4 regions of the Paenibacillus vulneris genome follow, and region 4 is predicted to be linked to each of the others. Evidence: riboswitches for the same ligand, from Rfam matches in the RefSeq annotation. Region 4 holds a riboswitch; each other region holds the start of a gene.
The links. Region 4 has a riboswitch for cobalamin ahead of ABEA66_RS06770 (ABC transporter substrate-binding protein). Riboswitches for the same ligand answer to the same signal wherever they lie in the genome.
Positions count from the first base shown of each region.

Region 1: linked by a shared signal. The riboswitch ahead of ABEA66_RS16260 (ABC transporter substrate-binding protein) and the one ahead of ABEA66_RS06770 (ABC transporter substrate-binding protein) in region 4 are both predicted to bind cobalamin.
Region 2: linked by a shared signal. The riboswitch ahead of ABEA66_RS22610 (energy-coupling factor ABC transporter permease) and the one ahead of ABEA66_RS06770 (ABC transporter substrate-binding protein) in region 4 are both predicted to bind cobalamin.
Region 3: linked by a shared signal. The riboswitch ahead of nrdI (class Ib ribonucleoside-diphosphate reductase assembly flavoprotein NrdI) and the one ahead of ABEA66_RS06770 (ABC transporter substrate-binding protein) in region 4 are both predicted to bind cobalamin.

Region 1 is NZ_BAABJG010000015.1:594,294-600,327, forward strand. It holds gene ABEA66_RS16245 (ABC transporter ATP-binding protein) at 1-727, opposite strand, end outside; gene ABEA66_RS16250 (ABC transporter permease) at 748-1,614, opposite strand; gene nikB (nickel ABC transporter permease) at 1,611-2,552, opposite strand; gene ABEA66_RS16260 (ABC transporter substrate-binding protein) at 2,554-4,149, opposite strand; cobalamin riboswitch at 4,297-4,489, opposite strand; gene nrdF (class 1b ribonucleoside-diphosphate reductase subunit beta) at 4,563-5,528, opposite strand; gene nrdE (class 1b ribonucleoside-diphosphate reductase subunit alpha) at 5,555-6,034, opposite strand, start outside.
Region 2 is NZ_BAABJG010000026.1:55,945-61,978, forward strand. It holds gene ABEA66_RS22595 (energy-coupling factor ABC transporter ATP-binding protein) at 1-575, opposite strand, end outside; gene cbiQ (cobalt ECF transporter T component CbiQ) at 572-1,375, opposite strand; gene ABEA66_RS22605 (energy-coupling factor ABC transporter substrate-binding protein) at 1,368-1,652, opposite strand; gene ABEA66_RS22610 (energy-coupling factor ABC transporter permease) at 1,649-2,416, opposite strand; cobalamin riboswitch at 2,557-2,743, opposite strand; gene ABEA66_RS22615 (thioredoxin domain-containing protein) at 2,855-4,930, opposite strand; gene ABEA66_RS22620 (ABC transporter substrate-binding protein) at 5,300-6,034, shown strand, end outside.
Region 3 is NZ_BAABJG010000015.1:600,800-606,833, reverse strand. It holds gene cyoE (heme o synthase) at 1-456, opposite strand, end outside; gene ABEA66_RS16290 (TetR/AcrR family transcriptional regulator) at 559-1,170, shown strand; gene ABEA66_RS16285 (hypothetical protein) at 1,328-1,453, shown strand; gene metE (5-methyltetrahydropteroyltriglutamate--homocysteine S-methyltransferase) at 1,551-3,842, shown strand; cobalamin riboswitch at 4,210-4,416, shown strand; gene nrdI (class Ib ribonucleoside-diphosphate reductase assembly flavoprotein NrdI) at 4,556-4,915, shown strand; gene nrdE (class 1b ribonucleoside-diphosphate reductase subunit alpha) at 4,902-6,034, shown strand, end outside.
Region 4 is NZ_BAABJG010000006.1:309,518-315,551, reverse strand. It holds gene ABEA66_RS06785 (aminotransferase class I/II-fold pyridoxal phosphate-dependent enzyme) at 1-954, shown strand, start outside; gene ABEA66_RS06780 (aspartyl-phosphate phosphatase Spo0E family protein) at 1,078-1,344, shown strand; gene ABEA66_RS06775 (hypothetical protein) at 1,476-2,018, shown strand; cobalamin riboswitch at 2,064-2,262, shown strand; gene ABEA66_RS06770 (ABC transporter substrate-binding protein) at 2,450-3,478, shown strand; gene ABEA66_RS06765 (FecCD family ABC transporter permease) at 3,480-4,517, shown strand; gene ABEA66_RS06760 (ABC transporter ATP-binding protein) at 4,559-5,380, shown strand; gene cobT (nicotinate-nucleotide--dimethylbenzimidazole phosphoribosyltransferase) at 5,425-6,034, shown strand, end outside.

The DNA.
Region 1 (6,034 bases), on a different contig from region 4:
ATAGCTCCTTAGCGTCGCCCTGCTCTACTATTTGGCCTGCATACATAACGCCGATCCTGTCGCATAACGATTCCGCTACATGCAGATCATGCGTGATAACGAGCATTCCCGCACCCGTTTGTTGAGCGACTGTCCTCATCATTTCTACTGTCTGATATCTGACCATGGCGTCCAAGCCTTTGGTAGGTTCATCCGCAATAATAAGGGATGGATGACCGCACATGCCGATGGCAGCAAGAACCCGCTGCTTCATTCCACCGCTAAGCTGAAAAGGGTAGCTTCCCATTTTACGCTCCGGTTCCGGCATTTGCAAACGCGACAAGAGCTGTACAGCATCCATATGGAGCTGTTTTCTTCTTTTATTTGTCCGGTGTCTGACCATGGCTTCTTTCAGCTGATATCCGATGGTCAGAACGGGATTCAAGGAGGTCGCCGGATTTTGCGGGATCAGCGCGATCTCACTGCCTCTCCATTTGCGCAAGCTTCTTGGATCCAGCTTCAGTACATCCTGTCCTTTAAACATAATGGATCCTGTTACTTGTGCGGTGTCGGGAAGAAGACCGGGAATGCTAAGGCCCAGAACCGATTTCCCGCTGCCGCTTTCACCGATCAATCCCCAGATTTGTCCTTGATGCAGATCAAGGGAAACCCCCTTCACGGCATGAACCATCCCTTCTTTCGTCCGAAAGGATGCTGTCACATTCTGAATTTGAAGTAGCGGGGCCATGATTAACCACTTCCTTCCATTTAAAGTAACGATCTTTCCTGAGACGATTTGGTATCGAGCTTGTCTCTAACATGATCCCCTATCCAATTGATGCATAATGACACGACTGCAATACAAAGTCCGGGTGCCAGCATGAGGTGGGCATAGCTTCGAAAGTACGGCCTTGCATCATTCACCATAACGCCCCAATCGGCTGCGGGAGGCTGGAGCCCCAGACCGAGAAAGCTTAGAGAAGCGATAGATAAGATAACCCGGCCTATCCGAATCGTAAATAATACGAGTAACGGCCCTATCATATTAGGAATGATGTGACGAACGATGATATAATAATGTCCGGCTCCCAAGGCACGAATGCCTTCGACATACGACTCCTCGCGAATCTTCATGACTTCCCCACGGACCACCCGGGAGAAATCCGGCCACGAGGTTACGATAAGGGCAATAAACAGGCTCTTAATCCCCGGCCCTAGGGTCCCTGCTATAGCCAGCATGAAAGCAAGCCCCGGCAAGCCTTGAAAAATGCTCACGATGCCCTGAATGAGATCATCGATCCATCCTCCCCAATAGCCCCCTATCGTTCCAATGATAAGTCCTAACGCCATGGTGACAGCCGTTACCGCGATGGCAAGCAGTATGGATACCCTTCCTCCATAAAGAAGCCTGCTGAACACATCTCTGCCCAATGTATCCGTCCCGAGGATATGCTCGGGAGAAAGTGGTGCCAGCCGTTCTGACATATTCACCTGATTGGGGTCATACGGTGCGATCCACGGCGCCAGGAAGCTGCATAAGAGGATCAATAAAAGCACTAAGCAAGCGAATCCGGCAGCCCCCTTCAGCATCACCCTTTGGCCTGGTAGCCTGATAGAGGCAAACTCCAGCTTCATTGAAGCTTCCCTCCCAATCTCATTTGCGGATGAATGACAAGGTAAGACAAATCGACTAGCAAATTAAAAGCCACATAGACAAGACCTGTAAATACGACATACCCTTGAATAACGGGATAGTCCCTGCGAAATATTCCATCCATAGCAAACCTTCCAATACCCGGTATGGCAAAAATCACTTCCACTATGACCGATCCGCCAAGTATAGCTCCAAAGTAGGATCCGATGACGGTAATAAGCGGAATCATGGCATTTCGCAAAGCATGAATCATCAATATGCGTGTGTCGGGCAGACCTTTGGCTTTGGCTGTTACCATATATGCCTGATTCCATACCTCAAGCAGTGCCGCTCTGGTTAAGCGCATCAGGACTGCACTCGTTCCGGCTGCCAATACGATGGCAGGCATAATGAGATGTTTAAAGGTTCCGTAGCCGCTGGTAGGCAGCCAGTGAAGCTTTTCGGAGAATACGGTAATCATCAGAATGGCCAGCCAGAAGCCTGGGATTGAAACCAGGGATAAAGCCAATATTCGCGCCGTATGGTCAAAAGATGTGTTTTTCTTCATGGCCATGAGCATTCCCAATGGGATTCCAGTGCCTACTGCGATGACCAAGGCCATCCCCGAAACACTCAATGTTACAGGAAGCCGGCGCAGCAGCTCTCCGCTTACGGATTCCTTCGTCATATAAGAAATTCCAAGATCCCCATGACTCGCTTTCCACAGCCAATGAGCATATTGGACAATCATCGGATCATTCAATCCAAGCTCTGCCCTTTTCGCCTCAATTTCTTGCTCTGTCGGCTCCTTAATCCCATTCATGCTTAAAGCTTGGACCGCAGGATCTCCGGGCGAAGCTACACTTAGTGCAAAAGCTATAAAAGAAATACCCATAATGACCGGAATGGCTGCTGCTATCCGTCTAATGAAATACATCATGTTACGATGCCCATTTGAGCTCGGGAAGCGTAGTTCCGTAAATCGTTGCCTTATAACCGGTAATTTTCTTGTTGTAAGCAATCAAGCTCGCATCGTTGAACAATGGAATCGTCGGCAAATCGGATGCCGCTATCGTCTGAAGCTCATTATAGATGCCTTTGCGCTCGTCCATGCTCAGGGTGGCTTTTGCTTGATTCAGCAGCTGGTCCACTCTGTCGTTTTTGTAGCCAAGGCTGTAGCTTTTATTGCTGGAGCCTGTGCTGGATAAATAGTTGGTGAATAACGTATACGGGTCTCCGTTCGGAAGACCTTGCGTAGCCAATGCCAGGTCATAATCTCCTTTGGCCTCGGCATCTTTAAAGGCGGCCCCATCCAGAATGCGGATATTCACATCCAGCTGCAATTCCTTCAGCACGGATTGAAAAAGCTCTGCTTGCGCTTTATATGGGTAACGGTCCAAGCCGTAAGTCGGCACGATCAACTCGATGCTTTTTCTTTGATTGCCCAGTACTTCAGCTGCCAATTTCTTGGCCTCTTCTGGCCGATAGTCCAATGGGATATCCTTATAAAACGGCGAGGTATTGTTCAGAAAATTAACCGTTGCCGCAGGATAACCCAAATAAAGCTCCTTCACTAATTGCTGGCGGTCTATCATCATGCTAACGGCTTGACGTATTTTGGGGTTGTCAAAAGGCGCTTTTTTTCCATTCGGATGAAGATAATGAGAGATGGTTGATTTTGTAGCCGAAAGCTCGAATTGCGAATCCTTCAACAGTTCTTTGGCCAGAGTCGGAGGAATAGCACCGAGGTCCATAACCCCCATAATCTCTCCTGATTTCAAAGCGGCAAGTCTGGTATCAGGATCCGGAATGACGCGAACACGTATCCGTTGGCTGGCAGCCTTCTGACCATAATAGCCGTCGAAAGCTTCCAACAATGCAAATTGGTCCTTCTTATGTTCGATCAGCTTGAAAGGGCCTGTTCCTTGAGGAAGGCCATTAAAATCGCCTTTTTCATTGAAATTTTTAGGGCTGTAGATCGGGCTTGAGAAATTCACCATCGAATACAGTAAAGTCGGTTGCGGATTCTCGAAGACGAGCTTGAAGGACATATCGTCGACCTTGACGACATCCTTTAACCCAGGATAAGAGCTTTTGATATCCAGAGTATAGAACGGCGAGCTCTTGGGACTTACTTGCTTGTACCGGTTAAAGTTAGCGATGACCGCATCAGCATTCAGCTTCTCTCCATCATGAAACTGAACATTCTCCCGCAGCTGAAAGGTCCATTCCTTGCCGTCCTCGGACATCTTCCAAGACTTTGCCAGCTTGGGGGCAGGCTGTCCATCCTCGGAGGCTGCAATTAACGGCTCCCAAACATAAAGAATTGTACTTGTGTAGTAGGCATCCTGAGGACCCGGAGCCAGATCGCGAGGAGCGGCCAGCACGACCTCTTCCGGATGTACGCTGCCGGAGGAAGCAGATGAATTAGCCTGAGGCTGCGCAGACGGACTGCACCCGGCCAATGTAAGCAGTACGCAAAGCGTCAACAGGATAAGCTGAAGTGCCATTTTGCTCCGAAAAAATGAAGGATGCATAATTATCAATTCCTCTTTCTTTCTAAAAATGAAATACAAAAAAGACATCTTTACCCAGACGTGAAGCTAGAAAGGTAAAGATGCCCCGGTTGTTGAGGAACAAACGAAAAGCCGTCTTTAACACTTCCCTATCAGCCGTAGGTAAAAGCAGTGCTGTCAGAACAGGCAGGTCTCCTGGCTCTGGACTCCTCATCATCAGCAGCCTTCCCGGTCTATGGCTAGACCAGTGGCACCGTTGCTGTGACTCCTCCATTACAGTGGCGGGACCGCGTCGGTATTGCACCGAACTTCCCTATTAAGCTTTAGCATCTGCTAAAGCACCTTGTTCCCCTTATATGCAATTTGTATGAAGCTTATCTGATCATATAGGATAATTCGATTTTGGGCAAGCGTGAAGCATCCATCATAAAGCATCAGTCACCAAACAGGAAATCATCATCCGTCAAAGTTTCCACGTTAACCGTCCGAATATACCCGTTGCCTTTCTTGGAAAAGAAATCATGCTGCTTCGTACGGGTATTAATCCCGTTAAGGACGATAGGATTGATATCCTCTTCCGGGAACAAAGGCTCCAGCCCCAGGTTCATCATGGCTTTGTTTGCATTATAACGCAAGAAGGCTTTCACTTCGCCCGTCAGCCCTACTGCGGTATACAACTCCTCTGTATATTGCTCTTCGTTGCTGTGCAAGTAGCGAAGAAGTCCTTGCAATGTCTCATAAGCAGCTTGCTGTTCGTCCTGATCCAATTGGGCATACACCTCTTGAGCCAGCATGCCGACATACAACCCGTGAATGCTCTCATCGCGCAGAATCAGGTTAATGATCTCCCCGCTGCTCGTCATTTTCCCTTGCCCGGCAAGGTACAGCGGATAAAAGAAGCCGCTATAGAACAGATAGCTCTCGAGCAGTACGGAAGCTGCCATCGCCAAGTACAAATCTTTGCGTGAGTGAATGTTGTTATAATATTGGGATATCGTCTCCGCTTTGACCTGTAGGAAACGGTTGTTTTCAATCCATTGAAAAATGCTATCGATCTCTTCCGTCGATGCCAATGTGGTAAAAATACTGCTATACGATTTGGCATGGATTTGCTCCATCATCCCCATAAAGCCGAGGACCGCTTTACGCTGCAGCCCTTCGACGAGCTCGAGAATTTTGGGCATTCCGACGCCGCCTTGTACCGTATCGAGCAGCGTTAAACCGCCAAGTACCTTCATGTACAGGTCCCGCTCCGCATCGTTTAATGTCAGCCAGGACATTTTATCATCGGATAGCGGAATCTCCTCATCCGTCCAAAATTGCATAATATTTTGCTTCCAGAATGTATCCGTAAAATCGTCATCTGGACGGTTCCAATTCACGGCTTTCCAAACACTCATTGCTGCAACTCCCTTTCCAGCTTATCTTATACGGAACAACTGATGCACTCTTCAACGGAAAGATGGTTCGTCCGAGTGTAATAAAGAGATTTCAGTCCTTTTTTAGCTGCGTAAATATAGTATCGAGCCAGCTGTCTCGTAGTCACATCGCTGTTGACGTGAAGTACCGTGGATATTCCCTGGTCCACATGCGTTTGAATTTCGGCAATCAAATCCAATACCTTGAACTGATCCATCTGATAAGCCGATTTATAGAAGAAGTAGTTATCTCTGCTCAAATACGGCATCGGATAATAGGTAGTAGAGTTGGCATAGGTACGCGTTTCGATTTGCTCGACAATCGGCATTACGCTTGACGTTGCATTCTGGATATAGGAAATGCTCTGTGTCGGCGCAATCGCAAGCCGGTAAGCATGATATAATCCGTAAGCTTGTACAGCGGACTTCAGGCTCGCCCAATCTTCGGGAGACGGGATCGTCATGTCCTTGAACAGCTCTTGTACCTT
Region 2 (6,034 bases), on a different contig from region 4:
ATGCCTTGCAGGTGTATGCGGTCGAGCTCTTCTATCAGCTGCTGCTCGGAACGCCGGTCCAAATAGGCGGTCGGCTCGTCCAGCAGCAGCAGCTCCGGTTCCAGCGCCAATACACCGGCCAGCGCAACCCTTTTCTTTTGCCCCAGGCTCAAGTGATGCATCGGTTGATCCGCCAGCTGCTCCAGCTCCATAGCGACGAGCATCTGATTCGTTCGGCGGGCAATCTCCTCTTCCCTCATACCGGCATTACGCAATCCGTAAGAGATATCCTCTGCGGGATTATTCAATATCAGCTGCTGTTCGGGGTCCTGGAATACGAGGCCGATCTGCTGCCTGAGCTGCTTGAGTGAACCACGATTATAGGTAAGCGGCTTCCCCTTCCAGACCAGCTCTCCTTCCACCGGACGATGAATGCCAATGGCCTGTAAAAAAAAGGTAGACTTCCCCGAGCCGTTATGGCCGCAGATCGCCGTTTTTTTCCCCTCAGGTATATTCATGTTCAGATTCTGAAGCGCCTGAGAGGCTGTCCCCGGGTAGCTGTAGCTTAGACCACGTGCTTCCAATATCGATTTCATCCGATTTCCCTCCATCTAAACCAGCATTCCAACCCTGCCAGCAAAATCCAACCGATGCTGCCTTCCCACTTATACCTTGCCGGTACCTCCCCGCCTTGGTAAGGGGGCATTCGAATCTCTTCGGTGAAGCCCCGGGATACCATTCCGTTCGCCAGCCCTTGATAGCGCTGCATGGTTTTGGCAAACATCCGGACGATTAGCAGAGCCGTGTCTCTCAGTCTTCCTGTGAAGCCCTGCTGCCCTCCTCTGGCTCGTTGAGCGGTATACATGTCATGAGCCGTATCCAGCAGAAGAAATAAGAAGCGATAAGTGATCAGCATCAATTCGAGCACCAGAGAAGGCACCCGCAGCTTTTTCATGACTTGGAACAGCTCCGGCATGGGAGTAGTCAGAATCAACAGCATGGATGCGGCTACGCAAGCCATAATTCGGCACAGCAGCTTCACCGTCAGCTCTACGCCCGATGGATTCAAACTCAGAGACCAATGAGAATAAGCGAGCAGCGTCAGGCCTTCTGCCCGGAACTGCCCTTGTTCAAACGAATGAATTTCCAACAATAAAGCGGGCAAGCTTGCTGCAAACAATAGAAGCGAACTGAACAGAAGTGTACTATATAACCTGAGCGGAACCTTGGCATAACCTGCAATCCATGCCGAAATCCAGATGAACATCAGAAGCTGAACAACAGGATGAGACAGATAGGACAGCAGGAGCAAAAGAGCAGCGAAACCGCTTTTCCACATGGGAGAAACGGCTCGCAGCTTATTGCTATAAGAAATGACGTCGATTTGTTTAATCATGGTTACGCTTGGTCGCTCTTCCTTTGAATAAACCGATCGTGTATCCGATAAACCCGGCTCCCAGGGCGGCCTGCAGGGCAAACAGCATGCTTTCCGTTTCCGGAGGAGGCTCTATGAAGGAAGAGAACCAAGGTTCGTAGGACGGATGCAGTGATTTGATCACTTCCTCGGCCGCATCATCCGCGCCTCCGAAATCCCCTTTGACAAGCAGCAATGGTAAAGCGGCCAATAAGACTACGGCAGCCAGTATCAGCATATTTTTCGAGCTGGTTTTCATGATTCGCGGGCTCCTTTCATTTTGCGTTGAAGCAGGGACAATTCATTCGGGCTGTAAGCTTGAAGCCAGTTCCAGATCAATACCGTCAGAAGGCCTTCACTGATAGCCAGAGGGATTTGGGTAATGGCAAAAATACCACCGAATTTCACGAAGGAAGCCGCGATACCCCCCTGCTCCGCCGGGAATGCCAGCGCCAGCTGCATGGAAGTGACTACATAGGTAGATAAATCTGCCAAAGCCGCTGCTATGAAAATGGACCATTTTTGTTTCCCTGTCGCCTGCATCATCCATCTGTAGACAAAATAACCTACGACCGGTCCGGCCACAGCCATTGAGAACGCGTTGGCTCCCAGCGTCGTTAATCCGCCATGTGCCAATAGCAAGGCTTGAAACAACAATACAATGGAGCCTAATACGCTCATCGGCAGAGGGCCGAACATCACGGCTCCGAGACCGGTTCCGGTCGGATGCGAGCTGCTGCCAGTGACCGAAGGAATCTTCAGGGCAGATAATACGAAGGTGAACGCTCCGGCCAAGCCCAGCATAATTTTGAGCTCAGGGGTTTCTCTCGTAATGCGGATTAAAGCTCTCAATCCTAGAATAAAGAAAGGAATGAAGACGACCCACCAAAACACAGCCCAGCCGAGCGGCAAAAAGCCCTCCATAATATGCATGGCATAAGCCGATTGCGGCTCATTAACCATCAGGTACAAGACGAACCCTAACACAAGCAGCAGGCTGCTGGCCCATTTTCTTCTACTCATCCGATACATCCTCCATAATAAATGTGATGAAACAAAAAGACCTATCCAGCAGGATAGGTCACGGGTACGCGTGAAAATACGACAACACCTCTAATGTTTGCCGATTCATTCTCGTACACCTCTCCTTTCCGCGAAGGGATCTGGGTGCATACCATCAGGTAGGTCTCCTGGCTTACGGATCGTTGCTTCTTTCGCCTTCCCCGGCGTTACACCGAGTGACATTATGAAAGAAACTCCCCGTTTACAGTGGCGGGACCGCTCGGGATTTGCACCCGATTCCCTGTTACCCTTTGTCTTCACAAAGGCACCTAATGGATATTCATGATCCAATAATATTAGTACAGCTATTCCATATTCGTGGTATGTCATCGAATTCCTTCTTGGAATACAAAAAACCTCCTTGATAAAAAAGGAGGCTTTCCATTAAGGAGGCCGTTCTTAAGAAGAATGCAGCACTTCTTCCAGCTCTTCCAAATCCGTAATCGGGGAATGACATGCAAAATTCTCACAAACATACGCCGTCGGCCTGCCGCCGATTGCCTGTTTGTCCTGAACTACAGGGAGGAATTGACGAACCTTCTCGCCTTCTTCCCCCGGCGGGACCAAGAATACGGAGGAGTGGGGTCTGAAGCCTTGGCGCACCGTGGCAAGCATCTCCCTGGTTGTCCCGGATTCCGGATCGCCGGCAATGACAATCTCGCTGGAAGGACTGTACGCATAATCCAGAGCGATCAGGAGCATCGAATGCCCTGTCGGATACCGTTCAACCGAGCCTGCGAAGGCTTGCAATTGCCTCTTGGCAATCTGCGACAGCCTGGCGTCATAAGTCAGCTTGGAGAGCTTTAAGAAATTCATGGCCGCCACCGCATTGCCGGAAGGCAGCGCACCGTCGTATATCTCCTTGTTCCGGGAAAACAGCTGCTCGCTGTCGCTTCCGTAGAAAAACAAGCCGCCATGTTCCTCATCCCAGAATAATTCGATCATCTGCCCGTTAAGCTCCACAGCCAGCTGCAGGAATTCGAGCTCAAAGGACGCTTCATACAGCTCAATTAGCCCCCATACCAGGAACGCATAGTCATCCAGGTATGCGGCGAATGCCGCTTCTCCATCCCTGTATCTGGCGAGCAGCCTTCCATCCGGACGCCTTAATCGGGAGACAATAAAACGAGCCGCCTTGGCAGCCGCTTCCAAATATTCAGGCCGTTCCAGCACTTTATAGCCTTTGGACAAAGCCATGATCATAAGTCCGTTCCAGGAGGTCAGCACTTTATCGTCCTTACCCGGATGTACACGCTGCTCACGGTATGCAAACAAGGTTTGTCGGCATCTCCCGATGGTTTCAGATAATAGATCGGGATCCAATCCTTTGAGCCGGGCAAAAGTCTCCACATCATGCTGGATTAAGTTAGGAATATTTTGACCTTCAAAATTGCCTTCCTTGGTAATGTCATAAAGGTCGCAATAAAGCTCGCCGTCCTCGAGGCCCAATACCTTCAGGATCTCATCCTGCTCCCATACGTAGAACTTCCCCTCGTGCCCTTCCGAGTCGGCATCCTCCGCAGAGTAGAAGCCGCCTGCCGGGTCGGTCATATCCCTAAGCACATAAGCGAATATCTCTTCGGCCGTACGGGAATATTTCGTCTTGCCGGTCAACTGGTAGGCTTCCAGGTAGGTCCAGGCCAGCAGCGCGTTATCATAGAGCATTTTCTCAAAATGCGGCACCAGCCACTTCTCGTCTACAGAGTATCTTGCAAATCCAAAGCCGACATGATCGTACATACCGCCCCGCTGCATCGCATCCAGTGACTTCTCTGCCATCTGCAGCGCAAGCTCTTTGCCGGTGCGATGGTAATACCGCATAAGAAACGAAAGATTATGTGAGGTAGGGAATTTGGGTTTATCGCCAAAACCGCCATACGTGGAGTCAAATAGCTCCTCATACTGGGCATACGCCTGATCCAGCGTGTTCTCCGAGATCTCGCCCTTCAGGTTCGATAGCATCCGCTGCTCCACTTCCGTCACAATCTGATCGCTGGTCTCGACCACCCGCTCCCGGTCTTCCTTCCACTTTCCCGCGAGCCGCGGCAATATATCCATCATTCCGTGACGCCCGTAGCGACGGTTTTTGGGATAATACGTCCCGGCAAAAAACGGCTTTTTCTCCGGCGTCATCACAATCGTCAGCGGCCATCCGCCCTGCCCGGTCATCGCTTGACATACAGTCATGTAGAGATGATCCACATCGGGTCTTTCTTCACGATCCACCTTGATCGATATGTAATGCTCATTAAGAATTGCCGCGACTTCCTCGTCCTCGAACGATTCGTGCGCCATAACGTGGCACCAGTGGCAAGTCGAGTACCCGATGGATAAGAAGATAGGCTTGTTCTCACGCTTGGCGATTTCGAAAGCTTCCTCTGACCAAGGGAACCAGTCTACCGGGTTGTGCGCGTGCTGAAGCAGGTATGGCGACTTCTCCTTGGCTAATCTATTGGATTTGCCGTTTGTTGTCATGGGGCCTCACCTCCTTGGTTGCTGGAATATTTTTGTTATTGATTCCAGTTTAGCATACCACCTTGAAAAGAAAAAACCTTCCATAGGGAGCGGAGGTATGGCTGCGGCAAGCACGGTGATTTCTCTTTGTCTGCCCGACGAAATTCAATCCCAAGCCCTGCAAGGAACAGCTTTTTCAAGACCCACCTCAGATTTAATAGCTCCTTCTGCATGATTTGTATTTTGTTCCATATTAAAGTTAGAAAAAGTTACAGTAAGTGGTTGTATGTCCAACTAATTTTCGGAGGTGAGCTAACTAGGAATCCTGTGATCCCACAAATCGAAAATGAAAGGAGTTTTGTCATGTATAGCAGGAGGCTTTCCCTACCTTTGTTGATCGACCTCACCATCGGCGTCCTGTCCGGCTGTAAGGATGTTCCAGCGGTTTCCGAACTAAGCCCACAAACGAACAAAATATCCGAATCCGCGGATAACGAACTGTTTATTTTTACAGGTGATCAATTGTTTAACAAACGCTACACCAAGGAAAAAAACTTTGACAAGCTTATCGGACATTTTATTCGAAAGCGCTTTCCCGAGATCAAGATTAAGCATGTTCAATGGGATAATCCGGGCAGGCGGTACGAGGATTTGATTGCTGCGGGAACGATCCCCGACATTATTCTGGAGGATGCCCGGCGGAACACGTACCGGTCTATCCGCAAGAACAATCTAGAATGGGATATGACCGAGCTGGTCAAAAAGTACAATTTCGATACCGGCAAATTGGATCCGGCCTGGCTCCGTCAATCGGTCAATTCGTCGGACGGAAAGCTGTATTCTCTACCCTTTGAAGGAAGCGATTATTTGCTTTATTACAACAAGGATATCTTTGATAAGTTCGGGGTGGATTACCCTAAACCGGGGATGACGTATGACGAGATCTATGAATTGGCGAAGAAGCTGACTCGTCAGGAAGGCGAAATTACCTATAAAGGCTTTCAGCAGCACCCTGCCTACTACATGACTTATAACCAGCTTTCCGAGCCCGCGCTGGATCCAGAGGAAGATAAGGCTTCCATGGTCTCGGACAAATGGGTAAAGATTGTAGACAATCTCAGGCGG
Region 3 (6,034 bases), on a different contig from region 4:
TGTATTGTAAACAGTTCTTCTCTTACTCCACATCGTATAGGGGAAAATATAAAAAAATAAACCTGCGAACCCTAGGATTGCAGCTAAATGAGTTGTTAATGCTAAAGAAATAATTCCGAAAATAGACATGAAGATACCAAGCCATAATACTGTATTAGGATTTATTTCTCCCGTCACGGTTGGTCTGTTTTTGGTTCTCTGCATAATGGAATCAATGTCTCGGTCATACAAATTATTAAAAGCTCCTGCTGCTCCTATTACTAAAATAGAACCTATAAAAGCAAATAGTATCTCAGGCAATTTTTCAAATATACTGATTTTATATGTATACAATGACAATGTTAATCCAGCAAACATTGGAATCAGATTTGATTTTATAATCCCTGTTTTAACTGTTTGAGCCAAAATATTGGTTAAAGACTTACTTTGGCTTATAAGGTTTTCCTTCTCTCCCATTGTTTTCTTCTCCTTTATTTGCGGATACTTAACAGAATTTATATACTAAATGGTATATTAATTCTATATGGTATGGTTGTCAAGAAAAGGAGGAAGAGGAGCTTGCTTAGACGAAGACTATCGCAAAAGGAGCGAAAAGAGGAAACACGGAAATTGCTTTTAGAGTCTGCTGTTCAAATTTTCGCCGAGTTTGGCTTTCATGGGGCTTCTGTTGATAAAATTGCAGAGCATGCTGGATTTAGTAAAGGGGCTTTTTATGCTAATTTTAATTCCAAGGAAGAGCTCTTTCTGGCTCTATTGGAAAAACAAATGCAATTACATGTAGACAAGATCCATCGAGTAATAGACCAACAGCATCCACTTTCACACTTTATAGAAAAATTGGACCAATATCCCATTTATATTAGGGAAGAAAATCGAACGTGGAGTATGCTTAATATGGAATTTCTTCTTTTTGCGATGAGAGATGAGTCAGTCCGATATAAATGGTCGAATATGATAACCCAATCAGTGGAACAAATATCCCAATCTATTGAAAAGTTGATGAAGAAAGAGAATTATGAGTTTGGTCTTTCGTCAGAAGAAATTGCATGGACTATTCTTTCATTAGAAAACGGCATGGCTATATTTAGTTATATTAGTCAAGATAATGTTCCACCTAATTTATTCGGAAAAGCATTAAAAAATATGTTCATGCCCCCTTGCTCTCTGTGAACAAGCTACTGGTGGTTAAGAATTCGTACATGCCATTGGGAAGATCGATCATTGGTACTTTGTCATTGACAATGATGGAAAAGGACATTGGGTCAATCCATCCAAAGAGATTGCCTCACGGATTACGGGTGATTATGACGAGGATGCCAAGCTTGGCGTGAAGCTTAGCGGCGAAAGTCTGGAGCTTAATGAATCATCCATTGCGTTCGATATTCCTTATGCGGATGAGGAGACCATGAACGGAAGCCTTGAAGCAAACGATAGCCCAACTTATGCGGTATAGCCTGCGGCTATAACTAGATATAGTATAATCCAATTACTTTATAGCAACCAATCTGTGGTAAATTTCTTTATAACCAAATTGTAGAGGAGTTTTTCACATGGTAAAAAGCAGCGTATTAGGCTATCCGCGTATTGGTGCTGATAGAGAATGGAAGAAGGCTCTGGAAGCGTTCTGGTCAGGCAGGTTGGAAGAACAAGATTTTCGCAGTCAGCTGCAGAACATTCGTTTGGGTCATTTGCGCAAGCAGCAGGAGAAAGGAATTGACCTCATTCCGGTCAATGACTTCAGCTATTACGATCATATTCTGGATACGGCAGCGATGTTCGGCATTATTCCGAGCCGGTTCTCGTATACAGGCGGAGCCGTTCCTTTGTCCGTATATTACGGGGTAGCCCGCGGGACCGAGGGTGCCGCCGCAAGTGAAATGACCAAATGGTTCAATACGAATTACCATTATATTGTTCCTGAGCTTTCAGGAGCGTCGCCGGTGCTTACGGAGAATAAGCCACTTGAAGCTTATCGTGAAGCGAAGGAGAAGCTTGGTATTGAAGGAAAACCGGTTATCGTTGGGCCGTTGACCTTCTTGAAGCTTTCCAAAGGATACGCTGCATCGGAAACGGACGCCTGGCTGGATAAGCTGCTGCCGCTCTATGTGCAGTTACTTCAGGAGCTTGCGGCGGAAGGCGTTCAATGGGTACAGGTGGATGAACCGATTCTTGTAACCAAGCTATCCGATGAGGACGTACAGCGATTGAAGCATATTTATGAGACCTTTGCCGCAGCAGTACCCGGCTTGAATCTTATGCTGCAAACGTACTTTGAATCGGTAGAACGATACAGTGACATCGTCAAGCTTCCAGTTAAAGGAATAGGCCTTGATTTCGTTCATGGATACGACGGAAATCTGAATTCAATTCAAACAATTGGCTATCCGCAGGACAAGGTTTTGGGTGCGGGAGTCATTGATGGCCGCGGTATTTGGAAGGCGTCGTTAACCGGAAAGCTGGAGTTGTTGAAAGAGCTTGCGAAGGCAGTACCTGCTGACCGCTTGATTGTTCAATCTTCGTGCAGCCTGCTTCACGTACCAGTAACCGTAGAGCGGGAAACGAAGCTCACCTCCGATTTGAAAGGTGCTCTCGCGTTTGCCGATGAAAAATTGAACGAGCTCGTCCTATTGACCAAAGCTTTCTCCTCAAAGGAAGCCGTTCAAGGAGAATTGGAGCAATATGATCGTGCCATTCAAACGCTTCAGCAATCCGCCGAACGAAACCGCAGCGAGGTTCAGACCGCCGTTGCAGCTTTCAGCTCTCAAGATCCAGTACGTTCCGCTCCATTTGCAGAACGCTATGCAGCTCAGCAGGCGAAATGGCAATTGCCGCTATTTCCGACGACAACCATCGGCAGCTTCCCGCAGTCCGCTGAGGTGCGTAAAGCACGTCAATTATGGCGTAAAGGGGAATGGAACGACAAGCAGTATGCTGAATTTATCCGCGAGCAGATCGATACCTGGATCAAGATCCAGGAAGAAATCGGCATCGACGTGCTCGTACACGGTGAGTTTGAGAGAACCGACATGGTGGAGTTTTTTGGTGAAAAGCTCGCGGGATTTGCATTTACCCAAAATGGATGGGTACAATCCTACGGTTCCCGCTGCGTCAAGCCGCCGGTGATCTACGGAGATGTAGCGTTCATTGGTGAAATGACCGTTGAAGAAACCAAATACGCCCAGTCGCAGACGAGCCATCCTGTAAAAGGAATGCTGACAGGACCTATCACCATCATGAACTGGTCGTTTGTCCGTGAGGATATCCCGCGCGAGCAGATTGCATACCAATTGGCTTATGCTCTCAGACAAGAAGTAGAGGCGTTGGAGAAGGCAGGCATTGGCATGATTCAGGTGGATGAACCGGCAGTACGAGAGGGATTACCGCTTAAAGAGTCGGAGCAGGCAGATTATCTTGCATGGGCTGTCAAAGCCTTTCGCATTGCCACCTGCACAGTTCAAAAAACAACGCAGATCCACACCCATATGTGCTACTGTGAGTTCCATGACATGATAGATTCCATTGAAGCGATGGATGCGGACGTTATTTCCATCGAGACATCCCGCAGCCACGGTGAATTAATCCACAGCTTCGAGTTGAATACCTATAAGCTGGGAATCGGCTTGGGTGTGTATGACATTCATAGTCCGCGTATTCCGAGCGTAGAGGAAATGACGGGTATGATTGAACGCGCATTGCGTGTGTTAGATCCCAAATTGTTCTGGATCAATCCGGATTGCGGTCTGAAGACACGCGGTCTTGAAGAAACGGTTGCATCCCTTCGCAATATGGTGGAGGCGACTAAGACGGCGCGTGCCAAATACGAGCAGTCCGCGGCAAAATAAGAAGCAGGGTATAGGCCGTAATAAGACAGAGACAGACGTTACTTTGAATTGAAAGGCAATTCCATTGGATCTGTTCAAGCCGATGGTGAACAGCGGTATTCGTTTCGCGGAATGTGAAAGATGTAGCAGTTCAATTTTCTTTGTACCCAGGACTAAATAACTAATTTTTCGGATGATTAGGACCTGCGCAGCATGCGCCGGGTCTTTTTTGTCATCGACAAAAGGCTTGCTGCAGCAAGTCTCAGCGGCATTTTATATGCATGAAAATGACTGTCAGCTGTAGGCTGAAGTCTATGAAAATACTAAAACAAGGGCCATCCTATCCATTGACAAATACCATATATTGATATAGATTATTTATTGCCAACTATATATTGTTGTGACAGGTGCTTTTCGTTCAATAGAACGAGAAAGCTTAATAGGGAAGTCCGGTGAGAAGCCGGCGCGGTCCCGCCACTGTAAGAGAGGAGGATCGGTCTTGTATGCCACTGGCTTGGGAACCAAACAAGCTGGGAAGGCAGATCGATCATGATGATTCTCTAGCCAGGAGACCTGCCTGATCATTGACACGGCCTGCGGAGAACAGGAAGGTGTCCGTTACGTCTTTAATGAAGTATGTACATTTGCATGCTCGTTTCAGCGCATTCGGCCCTGTTAGCCGAACGCGCTTTTTTATGCCTGCTCCGCGGGGACTAAGGAAGGGGAAGAAATGCATGTTGATCGCTTATGACTCCAAGACGGGAAATGTTCGCCGTTTTGTCGAAAAGCTGAATATGCGAGTGGTTCAAATAGAGGAAATGATGACGGTGAATGAACCGTTCGTTCTAATCACCTATACTACGGGCTTCGGTCAAGTGCCTCAGAAAGTGATGTCCTTTCTTCAAAAGAATCATGCGAATCTCATGGGAGTTTCAGCTAGCGGTAATCGGAATTGGGGAGAAGGCTTTGCCCGAAGCGCCGATCTTATCGCGAAATTATATAAGGTACCGGTAGTAAGCAAGTTTGAGCTTTCAGGAACGAAGCAGGATGTAGAGCGGTTTAAACAGGAGGTGCGTTTGGTTGCTGCATATTGAATTGAACAATTTGTTGCTGCAAAGAGATACGGACGGCTTTTTTCAATTGGAAAAGGATAAGGAAGCCGTAAAGGCGTTTATGGAAGAAGTACATAGCAAAAGCGTACAATTCGCGGATACGAGTGCGAAAGTGCGCTATATGATCGATAACGACTATTACGAGGATGTATATCAGCAGTATTCACCGGCTGACGTTGAGGAAATTTACGAAATCGCGCATAGCTATCGCTTCGAATTTCCTTCCTACATGGCGGCATCCAAATTTTATACGGATTACGCAGTGAAGAGCAATGACCGCACGATGTACTTGGAGCATTACCCGGATAGAGTGGCGATTGTAGCGCTGCATCTGGCTCGTGGAGATATGAATACGGCTAGAACACTGACTACGGCCATGATGGACCAACGTGTGCAGCCGGCGACTCCGACATTTCTGAATGCGGGCAAGAGCCGTCGCGGAGAAATGGTTTCGTGCTTTTTGCTGGAAATGGACGATTCTCTGAATTCGATTAACTATGTTCTCGGCACATGCATGCAGCTTTCCAAAATCGGAGGAGGGGTGGCGGTCAATTTATCCAAATTACGCGGCCGCGGAGAACCGATTAAAGATGTAGAAGGTGCGGCAAAAGGCATTATGCCGGTGCTCAAATTGATGGAGGATGCCTTCTCCTATGCCGATCAAATGGGGCAGCGCAGAGGGTCGGGAGCTGCGTATTATAACATTTTCGGCTGGGATATTATGGAGCTGCTCGACAGCAAGAAGATCAATGCCGATGAAAAAACACGCCTTAAGACTTTATCGATCGGGTTGATCATCCCTAACAAGTTCTATCAGCTGGCGGAAGAAAACAAGCCTCTGCACGTGTTTGCTCCTTATTCCGTTTATAAAGCGTATGGAACCCATTTGGATGATATGGATCTTGATGCTATGTATGATGAATTACTGGCTAATGATCGTGTGCGTAAGAAAGTCGTGATGAGCGCACGCGATATGATGATCAAGATCTCCATGATTCAGCTGGAATCAGGCTATCCTTACATTATGAACAAAACCAATGCCAATCGCGTACACCCACTGAAGCAGCTGGGCGCGATAAAAATGTCGAACCTCTGCACGGA
Region 4 (6,034 bases):
GAGCTAAGGGAAGCGATCGCCGAGTATTTGTACGATTCGTTCCATGTGCCGTACGAGCCTTCTGACGAAATCCTGGTTACGGTGGGCGGCAGTGAAGCCATTGACTTGGCCTTGCGTGCCTTGATCGTCCCGGGGGATGAAGTACTTGTTCCGGAGCCTTGCTATATTTCCTATTCTCCGATTACGAAGATCGGCGGGGGGATTCCTGTCGGGATCGAGACGTTCGCGAAGGATAATTTCAAGCTGACTCCCGAAGCCTTGAAGGCGAGCATTACATCTAAGTCTAAAGTACTGATTCTGTGCTATCCGAGCAACCCGACAGGCGGTATCATGACGTACGAGGATTGGCTCCCGATTGCAAAAATTGTTGAGGAAAACGACCTTATTGTCATTTCCGACGAAATCTATGCAGAATTGACTTACGAGCAGAAGCATGTCAGCTTCGCTTCCTTGCCGGGCATGAAGGACCGCACCATCCTGGTCAGCGGCTTCTCCAAAGCTTTCGCGATGACCGGCTGGAGGATGGGCTATGCTTGCGGACATAGGGATTTAATTTCAGCGATGCTCAAAATTCACCAATACACCGTCATGTGCGCACCTGCTATGGGGCAAGTCGCAGCTCTCGAGGCTTTGAAAAACGGTATGGATGAAAAGGACCGCATGGTAGAGTCCTATAACCAACGGCGCCGGCTTGTCGTTCAAGGCTTCCGGGACATCGGGCTCGAGTGCCATGAGCCGCAGGGAGCGTTCTATGCCTTCCCTTCGATTGCCTCTACAGGGCTAAGCTCGGAAGAGTTTGCCCAGCGTTTGCTCCTTGAAGCGAAGGTCGCTGCGGTGCCGGGATATGTGTTCGGCTTGGGCGGAGAAGGCTTCGTGCGCTGCTCCTACGCGACTTCCGTCAATCAATTGCTGGAAGCGATCGAAAGGATCGGAAATTTTATACGTAAATTATAGTTTCGACAAAAGTAGTCATTTCCATCCCCGACAAAAACTGTTATCTTTAATAGTATAGAAGTTTCATATCCTTTGGGGTTATGGGACTTCCGAATCTAAAGATATGCCAGGGGGGGATGAAGAATGGCTTTTCCGGAATATCAGCTTAGGCATTACCCGCAAATTGGTTGGATTCGAGAGAATAATCAGCAAGCCAAGTGGTTTTTTGGGAAAAAGAAGCGGTCATCTTCTGACGTATCTTTGGAAGAAGAGATTTATAGGTTGCGTCAGGAGCTCGAACGACTGGTTCAGAGCGAGCAATGCTTGACCTCACCGGAAGTTGTGAAGATCAGCATGATCCTGGACAAAAAGATAAATGAGTATATGAATCGAAATAAGAGGAGCCGGTAACGGTTCCTTTTTTTACATTTCAGCCTGCGGCCATCTCCTTTTTTATCTCTAGTTTTGAAAGAAACGAGACATTTATGATATGATTGGGGGTAACAGCAATCCAAGAAAGCGCATCTATAAGGAGAGGGAACATGAAAGGGAAATTCATGCTCATCATCATGCTGCTGCTGGTGCTAGCCGGCTGCGGCGGGGGACCCAAGGCTGATGTATTGATTTTTATGACAGGCCCCAATGGAATTCCGAACGAAGTGGGAGATAAGCTGCAGGCTGCGCTGCAAACGAAGCTTGGCGAAGCTCCGACCGTAAAGATTCAGACCACGCCGATGTTTTCTATGGATAAATTGGTCGTTGAAATTGCGGCGGGAGATAACAGCATCATTATTGTGCCGACGGAGCAGTTTAAAACGATAGGCCAGCAGGGCGGCTATGTCAGTCTGGATGATGTGGCGAAGCAGGAGGATTTTCCCGGAGGCGTTCTGGAGCTCCCGGTAGATTCCAAGGATAAGAATGCAGCGCCGAAGAAAGAGAAGCATTTGTACGGTATTCCTTTGGAACAAACCAAATGGTTTACAGAGCTTAATCTGAATGGCAAAGATTTGGTAGCCTTCATTCCGGCCAATGCCAAAAATCTGGAAAAGGGCTTACAGGTGATGAAGGTCATCGCGCAAAAATAGACCTAATGGACGTTCCTGCTGCATAGGCAGGTCTGACTTTAATTTCATAGAGTTATCCGACTAGGTGCCTGTCTGCTTAACAAGCCGGCAGGTTAAAAGGGAAGCCGGTGTGAATCCGGAGCGGTCCCGCCACTGTATTTTGGAGGGAGAGTCTCATAATGCCACTGTTCTGAACCGGAATGGGAAGGCGAGGCCTCCGTACAACTCCATAAGCCAGGAAACCTGCCTAATCGGGAATAGACCGGGCCTTTCGAGGAAAAAGGAGCGTCGCTTGCACGCGCTGCGTTCAGAATAACGGACAGCGTCTGCAATCGCATGCCCTCTGCTTCCTAATTGCAGCGATCAGGATCAGAGGGTTTTTGACGTGCATGCAAACCGGGACATGGAACAGGAACGATACAATGGGATGGAAGGACAAAGGAGGTACCACAATGTGGAGTGAAATGAAACGAAGCGGCGGAAAAAAATGGCTGGCGGCTGTGCTGGGTCTGGCGCTTGTGTTCAGCGCAGCCGGCTGCGCGCCGAAGGAGACGAAGCCCTCGGGCACGGCAGATCTGAAGGAGCCGGCTAAAGCGAGCAGCGGAGAACAGACAAGCCCTCCAGCCGCGAACGCAAAGGCTACAGTATATCCGTTGAAAGTGAAGGATGCAACAGGCAAGGAGTTTACCTTTGAAAAGGCGCCGGCCAAGATTGTGTCGGTGTCTCCCAGCGAGACGGAGACTCTGTTCGCTCTGGGCTTGGGCGACAAAGTCGTCGGCGTATCCGACTTTTGCGATTATCCGGAGGAAGCGAAGAAAAAGCCTAAGATGGGCAGCATCGTGAAGCCGAATGAGGAAGCGCTGATTGCGGCTAACGCGGATGTCGTGCTATCGGGCGTATCGCTCAAAACAGCAGCCGTCGAGCAGCTCAGAGGCTTGAATGTGAACGTGTTTAAGGTAGAGCCCAAGACGATTGACGACGTCATGAACAATATTTTGAAATTCGGGCAAATTTTTGACAAGCAGGAGCAGGCGGAGAAGCTGGTAGCTTCTATGAAGGCGGATCGTCAGAAGGTTACGGATGCCGTCAAGGATCTGAAGCCGGAGCAAAAGAAAAGGGTGCTCATGGAATTTTCTCCGGGCTGGACGGTAGGGAAGGGAGAATTCATGGACGAGCTGATCAACTTGGCTGGCGGTATTAATGTTTCTTCCGACATTACCGGGTACGCGAAGCTGAATGAAGAAAAGGTGATCGCGGATAATCCTCAAGTGATTTTGTACCCGAAAAATCTGATCGATGAAAATTCCAAGAAGTCCATGGATCAAATCATTAGAGAGCGGACTAGCTGGGCTAATGTCGATGCGATCAAAAACAACAAGCTGGCGGGGTTGGATAAGGACTCGATCAGCCGTCCGGGACCGCGGATTACAGCAGCGCTGGTAGATGTAGCCAAAGGCATTTATCCGGAATTGGTGAAATAAAATGAAGCGGAAGCTAATGGCATGGGGAGGAGCGGGAGTGCTGCTCCTTCTTCTTTCCGTGACGATCAGTTTATCCATCGGTACGGTTCATGTGCCGCTCCTGCATGTATGGGGCATTCTGGCGCATCATCTGCCCGGAATCGGAGGCTCGGTTCCCGTGGACTGGCAGCCGGCCTCCGAGCAGATTATTTGGCGCGTCCGGCTGCCCCGCGTACTGCTGGGTGTGCTGGTCGGCGCTTCCTTGGGCATTGCGGGTGCGGCCTTCCAGGGTGTGCTGCGCAATCCGCTGGCGGACCCCTATACGTTGGGGGTTTCTTCTGGCGCCTCGGTCGGCGCTGCTTTCCTGATCTTGTTCGGGCTGCAGTTTGCCCTGCTGGGCTCGGCAACTGTTCCGGTTGTCGCATTCATTACAGGAGCGCTATCCTTGATCACTGTGATTATGCTCGCAAGAACGGGCGGCAAGATACGGATGGAAGCCCTGATTTTATCCGGGGTCGTCATGCAGGCCTTTCTCGGGGCCTTCGTCTCGTTTATGGTCGCGATGTCCAAGCAGGTTATTAATGAAATTGTGTTTTGGCTGATGGGCAGCCTGGCGCTTCGGGGCTGGATGTATTCGCTTGTGCTGCTGCCCTACTTGGCGATCGGCGTCATGATCCTGTTCGGCTATGGAAGAGCGATGAATTTATTCGCTTTGGGCGAGCAGCAGGCGGCCTATCTGGGTATAAGGGTCGAGCGAACGAAGCTTATTGTGCTGGCGGCTGCAACGCTGATTACGGCGGCGGCCGTGTCGGTCTCCGGGGTCGTAGGCTTTGTCGGCCTGATCGTGCCGCATTTGCTGCGGCTGATCGTAGGGCCGGACTATCGGCTGCTGCTGCCTCTTTCCCTTATCGGGGGAGCAATCTACGTACTGTGGGCGGATACGCTTGCCCGTACGGTCCTGAGTCCGACGGAAATTCCGCTCGGAGTGGTAACCGCGTTCATGGGGGCTCCGTTTTTTGCCTATTTATTAAAAAGAAGCAAGCGATTGTCGAACGAATAATTTACGATGCCAAGATGTTGAAGGGAAGGGGGCTGCAGGAAATGAACAGTGAGGAAGCTCATGCAGATGAGAAAGTTATTGCCGTGGAGGGTGTGGGATTAGCGTATTCCTCGAGGCAGGTGCTCGATAAGGTGAGCTTTTCGGTATCCTCGGGCGAATGCTTCGGCATCATCGGTCCGAACGGCAGCGGCAAGTCGACGCTGCTGAAGCTGATCTCCGGCGTAGAGAAGCCTTCTGCAGGCCGGGTCCTTCTGAACGGCAAAGAGGCATGCGAATACCCGCGCAAGCAGCTGGCCCGATGGGCGGCCGTGCTCCAGCAGGATGCCCTTCCCCCGCTTGGCTTTACCGTGCGCGAGGTCATTGCGATGGGCCGCTATCCGTTTCAAAACTGGCTCGGCGATGAAGCCGGGGCTGTGGACTCGGAGCGGCTAATCGATGATATCCTCGAGCGGCTGGAGCTGCGACAGCTGGAGCACCGCAGCATCGACGCATTGAGCGGCGGCGAGCGGCAGCGCGTCGCGCTCGGTAAGGTGATGGCGCAGCAGCCGAAGCTTCTGCTGCTGGACGAGCCGACCACGTATCTGGATATTGGCTATCAGGTCCAGATGATGGATTGGATTCGCTCCTGGCAGCAGGAATCAGGTCTTACCGTTATCGCCGTGCTGCACGAATTGAATTTGGCCGCGCAATATTGCGGCAGGCTGTTATTGCTGCAAAACGGCCGTATAGCAGGGATCGGCGAACCGGAGGAGGTTCTCCGAAGCGAGCTGCTGGAGCGGGTATACCGTACACAGCCAATCGTGCTTAAGCATCCGGTTACCGGCGTACCGCAAATTCTTTTGCAGAGCGGGGCCGATTCATAGCAGGTTAAAAGATATAGGAACCAGATTTGGGAGGGACACGAACGATGTACAATAGAGATTGGCTGAACCGGGCGGTGTCAGAGATAACGCCTCTGGATCAGGAGGCGATGGAGGCGGCAGAACGCCATCTGGACCAGCTGACCAAGCCTCCGGGCAGCTTGGGCAAGCTGGAGGAAGTGGCACGTCAGCTGGCCGGTATTAGCGGCCAAGTTGTGCCTGAGCTGGGGAAGAAAGCCGTCATTGTGATGGCGGCGGACCACGGCGTATGTGAGGAAGGCGTTAGTGCGTTCCCGGCTGAGGTGACTCCGCAAATGGTGATGAATTTCCTGAACGGCGGAGCGGCGGTTAATGTGCTGTCAAGGCATACGGGCGCGGACGTCGTCTGTGTCGATATCGGGGTGAATGCGGATTTGGAGCATCCCGGGCTAGTTTCGAGAAGTGTTCGCAAGGGCACTCGCAATATGGCGAAGGAAGCGGCAATGACCGAAGAAGAGGCCATTCAGGCGATAGTTACCGGCATGGACCTGGTCAAGGAGCTGGCAGGTCAGGGTTACACCCTGTTTGCGACAGGTGAGATGGGGATTGGCAATACGACGGCCAGCTCAGCGCTATTAGCGGTATTAAGCGGAACCGATGTCGGCGTTACGGTTGGCC